2 regions of the Paenibacillus sp. NPDC058367 genome follow, and region 2 is predicted to be linked to the other one. Evidence: riboswitches for the same ligand, from Rfam matches in the RefSeq annotation. Region 2 holds a riboswitch; the other holds the start of a gene.
The links. A riboswitch is a leader RNA that binds a small molecule or an ion and turns the genes downstream of it on or off. The one in region 2 is predicted to bind cyclic di-GMP.
Positions count from the first base shown of each region.

Region 1: linked by a shared signal. The riboswitch ahead of ACFWMP_RS24440 (anti-repressor SinI family protein) and the one ahead of ACFWMP_RS09845 (glycosyl hydrolase) in region 2 are both predicted to bind cyclic di-GMP.

Region 1 covers NZ_JBHXIZ010000005.1:257,662-261,445, reverse strand. Annotated here, with positions in the region: gene sipW (signal peptidase I SipW) at 1-204, shown strand, start outside; gene ACFWMP_RS24450 (TasA family protein) at 297-902, shown strand; gene ACFWMP_RS24445 (helix-turn-helix domain-containing protein) at 1,072-1,401, shown strand; gene ACFWMP_RS24440 (anti-repressor SinI family protein) at 1,604-1,759, opposite strand; cyclic di-GMP riboswitch class I at 1,787-1,871, opposite strand; gene ACFWMP_RS24435 (2-oxoglutarate dehydrogenase E1 component) at 2,343-3,784, shown strand, end outside.
Region 2 covers NZ_JBHXIZ010000001.1:2,250,881-2,254,664, reverse strand. Annotated here, with positions in the region: gene ACFWMP_RS09850 (sugar phosphate nucleotidyltransferase) at 416-1,789, shown strand; cyclic di-GMP riboswitch class I at 1,926-2,005, shown strand; gene ACFWMP_RS09845 (glycosyl hydrolase) at 2,018-3,568, shown strand; gene ACFWMP_RS09840 (glycosyl hydrolase) at 3,722-3,784, shown strand, end outside.

The DNA of each region.
Region 1 (3,784 bases), on a different contig from region 2:
GAGTATACCGGGGTCACCGTACCTTACGTAGGTTACGCTATGAATTTCGCAGTTTCCAAAGCTGGAAGTGTCATGCTCATGATCGTACCAGGCTTGATGCTCCTGCTCTATGCTCTGTATTCGTCATGGAAGGCTGTAGCTGCACTCGAAAAGAAAAATGCTGCTATACTGCCCGCCTCTCCACCCCCAACTGAAATACAGTAATTCGTTGATTGTCCGCTTCCGCTTACGAACCGGAAGTTACAATATATAACTTTTATAAAAAAAACCACAAAAACCGAGGAGGAATTTTAATTATGGGTATCAAAAAAACATTGGGTCTTGGCGTAGCATCAGCAGCACTGGGTTTATCATTGATTGGTGGAGGAACCTTCGCTTACTTTAGTGACACTGCACAAAGCACTGCTACATTTGCTGCAGGTACACTCGATTTGAACTCCGACCCTTCAGTTATCGTAAATATTCCAAACCTAAAACCAGGTGATACTGTAACCAAATCCTTCAAATTGAAAAACGATGGTTCGCTCGATATCGGATCTATTATTCTGAACACTTCCACTCAAATTACGGATGCTAAAGGTGACAACTACCTGGATTTAGCCCAATTCATTAAGGTCAAATTCCTTAGAAATAACGATAAAGGAACCGTCGTTTCTCCTGAAGATGTAGTCTATCAAACTACGCTTGCTGATTTAAAATCTCAACATCCGGATCTCGTAAAAAATACTGGTTGGGATCAACTCTTCACCGAAGCATCTGGTATTAAAGCCGGCACCAATGACAGCTTCTCCGTCCAATTTGAATTTGTGGAAAATAACCAAGATCAAAATATTTTCCAAGGCGATAGCATAACCCTGACATGGGATTTCGTAGCTAAACAAGGTGCTAAAAAAGATTACTAAGATTAATAGAATAATTTAATATAATACTCGAAGAGCAGCAGATCCTGATTCCGGAAAGCGGATAAGTAGATGCTGCTCTTCTCTTTACAATAAACTTTGTCGAATTTAATGATATTTGCTATACTAATAACAAAAATTACGGAGGGGCGTCAGCATAGTGTCACAAAATATGGGCCAACGTATCCAGCATCTCCGCCTAGAAAAGGGATTGTCCCTATCTGAGCTTGCGGACAGAGCGGATGTTGCTAAGTCGTATCTTAGCAATGTGGAGAGAAACATCCAATCCAATCCTTCAATCCAGTTTATCGAAAAGATCGCCGATGCGCTTCAGGTATCCATCCACGCTTTGCTCTATGGAGAACCTAATGATGCTGAGGAGTCACCTTTAGATTCGGAATGGTTCCGATTGGTGCAGGAAGCTATGGCCTCAGGCATAAGCAAACGCGAATTCAAGGAGTTTCTGGACTACCAGAAATGGCGCCTTGATCAGAAGGATTAATATTCCACCTGACCTGATAAGATCCTCTTCTACTCATACTATTAAACATAAGCGCCCTCGCCCTCCTAACATGGACCGCGAAGGCGTTTTATATTCTAGTAAAATATAAGGACTATTTATCTTGTATACTTTCTTATATTTTGAAAAAGGGCCCAGCGAGTTATCGCTGGGCCCTTTTTCAAAATATAACGCACTAAATGTATTACTGCACGGCTTGCACAGTCTTCTCATGAAAGAATCGACGAATTTCATCTGCCTTTATGCCAGCCTTCTTAGCTGCTAATAATAAATGTACCCACTCAACGTCTAGATCAATGACCTGCTGTTCTCTGTTGCTTCCCTGGTTGGACTTGTCCAAAAAATCTCCTCCTAAGATTTTACGTCCCCAGGCAATCCGGCTGTCATAGTATTTCTACCTTAGACCCGCGACTTTGTGCCCCTGTCTTTCGGCAGGTTTACCTTTTACTGGACCCTTTACACGAAAGGATCTACTTTGAAATATATGAAAATCGCTAACTGCAATAACATTATACTATACTAAAGTGGAAAAGTGTGTCGATTTCTGATTAGTTTTTCCATTAAAAAACAAAAAATAGAAGCGCTTTTGTGCGATATCTTGTCCTATTAACACGATACTCGTCCCATTCATAAAATTAATTAAGCCAATATAATGATACTTCCTTCCCTATTAGTTAAAAATAAGGATATTAGAATCATTTTAGTGGGCCTTAGGAATGGGTAATGAGAAGAAACAGCGTTCTTTTCATTAGAACAAGCTAACCCATACCATTTTGCGAACGTATTGGACGAAAGAATGAATTGATTACACGTGTGGAAAGTAGCACAATAAGATGAGAAATGAAACCGCAATCATCACAGCTCCAGTAAGCGTTGACACAAAATGTCACGTATGGAGTTCATCCGTTAAGGAGGATGTATTCATGGCAGCCAAAGAGCCCTATAACGAATCCATTTGGAGTAAGTATTACGGACCCAATTTAGGCTACATTCAAGAAAGATATGAACAGTTTGTGAAAGATCCTTCCACCGTAGAGAATAATTATCGCGAGCTTTTTACAAATTCGGGTCCCCCACCCCTAACACCGGATAGCGAACCGGCTCCACAGCCTCGCATTTCGGGAGACACCGAATGGCTTAGAAAGGCAGTAAGAGCTTCCAAGCTAATCGCTAATATTCGTATATATGGCCATATGGCCGCTGATATTGATCCGCTTGAGCGCGATCACAATCCCATGGCTAAATATCTTGAACTCGAAACCTATGAGCTGACTCGTGAGGATCTGCTCGCACTACCTGCCACGCTCATTTGGGAGAATGCGCCGAATGATGTGCATACCGGATGGGATGCAGTTCAGCGTATGCGTCAGGCTTACACCAAGACAATCGCCTATGAATTCGGGCATGTGCATGAAGAACAAGAACTGAAATGGTTGAACAGACAGGCAGAATCCACAAGCTCACCAGCGCCTTTAAATAATGCAGAACGTAAAGAGCTGCTAAACCGCCTGATCCAAGTAGAGCAATTTGAAACCTTCCTTCACAAAACCTTTGTGGGTCAGAAGCGTTTCAGCTTGGAAGGCAATGACGCACTCGTACCGATGCTGGATGAAATCGTACGCGCTGCTGCGCATGACGGCGCAGAGCATATTCTGATGGGCATGGCGCATCGTGGTCGCCTCAACGTTCTTGCACATATTTTGGGCAAACCTTATGACATTATATTTTCAGAGTTTCATCATTCTCCGAACAAGGAGCTTTTCCCTTCCGAAGGCTCTACAGGCATTAACTATGGCTGGACGGGTGATGTGAAATACCATCTGGGTGCAGATCGCGCTGTCCGTGAAGGAGAAACCGTACGCACAAGAATAACACTAGCGAATAACCCAAGTCACTTGGAATTCGTCAATCCTGTCGTGGAAGGCTTCACTCGTGCTGCTCAAGAAGATCGGAGCACAGCCGGATTGCCGAAGATTGATACCAGTAAAGCTATGGCGGTACTGATGCATGGCGATGCTGCTTTTCCAGGTGAAGGGATTGTTGCAGAAACACTTAATATTGGCAAACTTCAAGGTTATCAGAATGGCGGGACGATCCATATCATTGTTAATAACCGGATCGGCTTTACGACAGAAAGCGAAGACTCCCGTTCAACGCATTATGCGAGTGACATCGCCAAAGGATATGAAATTCCAATTATCCATGTCAATGCTGATGATCCTGAGGCCTGTATATCAGCCGTTCGTTTAGCTAGTGCATATCGCAATCAATTCAAAAAGGATTTCGTTATTGATCTCATCGGCTATCGTCGTCATGGACATAACGAAATGGATGATCCTGAAACTACACAACCTATCGTGTATGG
Region 2 (3,784 bases):
CTGTGGTGGCAACTAGTCTTGCTCTTGTAGTTGCAGTTGTTCTTGCAGTTGCTGCTGCCTCCCCCAGAGCAGAAGCAAATCTTTAGAAAAACGTGCTTGCTTCCGGCTGGTACAGCCCGGTACGCACGGATCAAGTATTAAGAAGAAGTTGGTTAGGTTAAGAACGGAAAGGGAATTTGGAACTGTAGAAACGGAGTGTTCGCCTTTATCCTCGGATTTCTACCGCGAGAAGCGGTTCAATCAGGAAATCTGAGGATAACAGCGATCGGAAGTCCAAAATCCCTTGGAGTGGTTTCTACCTAACAAAGATATAGCTTTTAATACAATCCATTCTAGCTACCACCAAACGGAAGCCAGACGTTTTGATAACAATTCAAATATGCTCGATTTCCATAATTCAAGGAGGGTTCATTCTATGAAAATGGTACTTCTATCAGGCGGTTCAGGTAAACGGTTATGGCCGTTGTCCAACGACTCACGTTCAAAGCAATTTCTAAAGGTACTTGAAAGCCCTCAAGGTGAACCAGAATCCATGGTACAACGTGTCTGGAGACAGCTGGAGGAAGCGGGGATGGCAGAATCATCTTATCTGGCCACCGGCCGCGGCCAAGTAGAAATGATACAAAGCCAACTGGGAAGTCATGTGCCGATTATCGTTGAACCGGAGCGTCGGGATACTTTTCCGGCTATCGCCTTAACAGCTACCTATCTTTATTCAGTGGCAGGTGTTTCTCCAGCGGAGACGGTAGCAATATTGCCTGTTGACCCTTATGTAGAAGCATCCTTTTTCGATACCATAGCTATGCTTGAGGGGACCATGCTGGAAAGTGGAGCAAATCTGGCACTAATGGGTGTTGTTCCTGAACATGCCTCAGAGAAATACGGATATATTATTCCTACCACCGAAGAGGCGGGGGGAAATGGTTTTATGAAGGTGAGTCACTTTCAAGAGAAACCAGACCGTATACAAGCAGAACAGCTCATCGAGCAAAATGCATTGTGGAATTGTGGAGTGTTTGCCTTCCGCTTAGGGTACTTGTTAGATATTTTGCAGCGTAAAGGGTTGCCTTTAGGATATGAAGAATTGCAGAAGCAGTATAAGCTATTGTCTTCCATCAGCTTTGATTATGAAGTGGTGGAGAAAGAAGAACATATTGTGGTGCAGCCGTATGATGGATTCTGGAAGGACCTTGGAACGTGGAATACGCTGACAGAGGAAATGAGCAGCAAGCATGTAGGAAAAGGTTTTGTAACGGCGGATTCTGAGGGGACTTGCTTGATTAATGAGCTGGATATTCCGATTACGGTAATTGGTGCGAAGGATCTGATCATTGCGGCTAGCCCGGATGGGATTCTAGTTACCCATAAAGCTGAGAGCCCACGGATTAAAGAAGTGCTGAAGACCTTTGAACAAAGACCGATGTACGAGGAACGCCGCTGGGGCCATTACAAAGTTATTGATTATGTGAAATATGATGAAGGCAATGAAGTGCTGACCAAACGGATTTTTATATCCGAGGGGAATAATATCAGCTATCAATTACATCGCAAGCGTAGTGAAATTTGGACAATCGTCAGCGGCGAAGCAAGTATTGTGCTGAATGAGAAAAAACATAATGTGAAGGCTGGGGACGTGGTACGTATACCGGAAGGAACGAAGCACGCGATCCTTGCTTTGACGGATGTCGAGTTTATAGAGGTGCAGACGGGTTCTGAATTAGTAGAAGAAGATAACATTCGTATTACTTTAGACTGGAATGATATAGAACTACAACAATTCATTTCATAGGTCTAACCTATCTATTTAACCAATCCAAAATTTCTTGAAACAGGTAAATTGACTCAATTATCAAAAAAAGTCATAAAAACACTAAATATATCATTAATTGTCGTCGATACTTACGGTAAGAGAGATTATTTCTCTTAAATTGAAAAGGCAAACCTATCGAAAGGTAGGGACGCAAAGCTATAGGGCCTTCGAAAGAGTGGCAGCCTGGCTACCGAAAGGGAGATTATTTTGAAAGCTTACCGTACGTATCGATTATTTGGCGCATTTCTGTCACTCGTCTTGTTTCTGACTGCACTTCCGCTTACTGTTGGAATTTCGCCGTCTGTTGTCATAGCTGCTTCAAATTCTGGAACGCCAGTTACCCCAGGAGCCTCACCTGAAGCCGTAAAGCTGCTTAACTATTTTTACTCGATCTCAGGAAAAGGTATTATTGCTGGTCAACATGACTATTTAGAAAGTCCAGATGAAATTAACAATATGCTGAAGGGAACCAGCGGACAATATGCCGCTCTTCACGGTTATGAACTGGGCGCGATCAGCGGTCAGTCAGAAGGAACGATGGCCTGGCAGCGTCAAAATGTGGTGAACAGCGCCATCAACTGGAATAAAGCGGGCGGGATCGTAGCTATGACTTTTCATGCTAACCTGCCGGGCACCTCTTATGACTGGGATAATGTAAAAAAAACACTTAGTCAGAATGAATTCGATAGTTACGTTACACCGGGTACCAAGCAATATAACAATCTGATCGCTGAACTTGATAAGGTGGCAGTCTCCCTAAAAAGCTTGCGCGATGCCAATGTTCCGGTGCTTTGGAGACCCTATCATGAAATGAACGGGAACTGGTTCTGGTGGGGGAAGAAAAATAACTTTTCTAAACTTTGGAATATTATGTATGACCGTTTTGTTAACGTTCATAAATTAAATAATTTGTTATGGGTATGGAGTCCGAATGCTCCCAATGTTTGGTCAGATCCTTATGCGCTAACTTATCCAGGTGCTGATAAAGTAGATATTCTGGCAGCAGATATATACGAAAATGATTACCAGCAAAAATACTATGACAGCTTGTTGAGTCTAGCCGCAGGCAAACCGATTGCGATCGGGGAGAATGGTGAAATGCCTAATCTGGAGAAGCTTCAGCAATCACAAAGTAAATGGACGTATATGATGAGCTGGGGAAAAATGCTTTACGAGAATAACAGTGCAGATACAATTAAAACATTTATGAATAGCAACTATACCTTAACTAGAGATAAATTAAATACTAGTCTGGTACCGACACCTAGCGCTGCACCAGCGCCGGCACCTCCCGAAGAAGAGGGTGAGGCAGCAATTCCTCTTGTGAAGGGGCTTGCAGGAGAATATTACAACAACATACAGCTATCGGGAACAGCAGCTCTTACTAGAACTGATGCAATTATCGATTTCAATTGGCGGCAAGGCTCGCCGGATGCCGCCCTCGGGATTGATCGTTTCTCCATACGTTGGAGAGGTAAAATTAAGCCATTATATGATGAGCAATATACATTTTACACTACCTCAGATGATGGCATCCGTGTGTGGGTGAATGGGCAATCCGTGATTGATAGTTGGACTAAGCAAAGTGGTACTGAGCGTAAGGGTAATATAACGCTGAAGGCTGGCCAGCTATACGATATCAAGGTGGAGTATTACGAAAATGAAGGCGATGCGAGAGTCCGCTTGATGTGGGAAAGTGCTAGTCAAGCTAAAGAGACAGTTCCAGCAAGTGCACTTTATCTTCCGGATGTCTCCTGATTGATGAAAATTAAAGGTCGATCCTTAGTGGCTCTGCGTTATTGCAGAGCTACTAAGCTATAGTCCTCATTAGGTCAGAAGACGATTGTCCGATAACAGGTATGTTTATTTAGCACCTGTGGAGGCAGTACAGCTACCGAAAGGAGGATTTATTTGCGTAAATATTATAAGCAAAACAGATTGTTGTTTACTATATTACCGGTGTTTATTATTTTT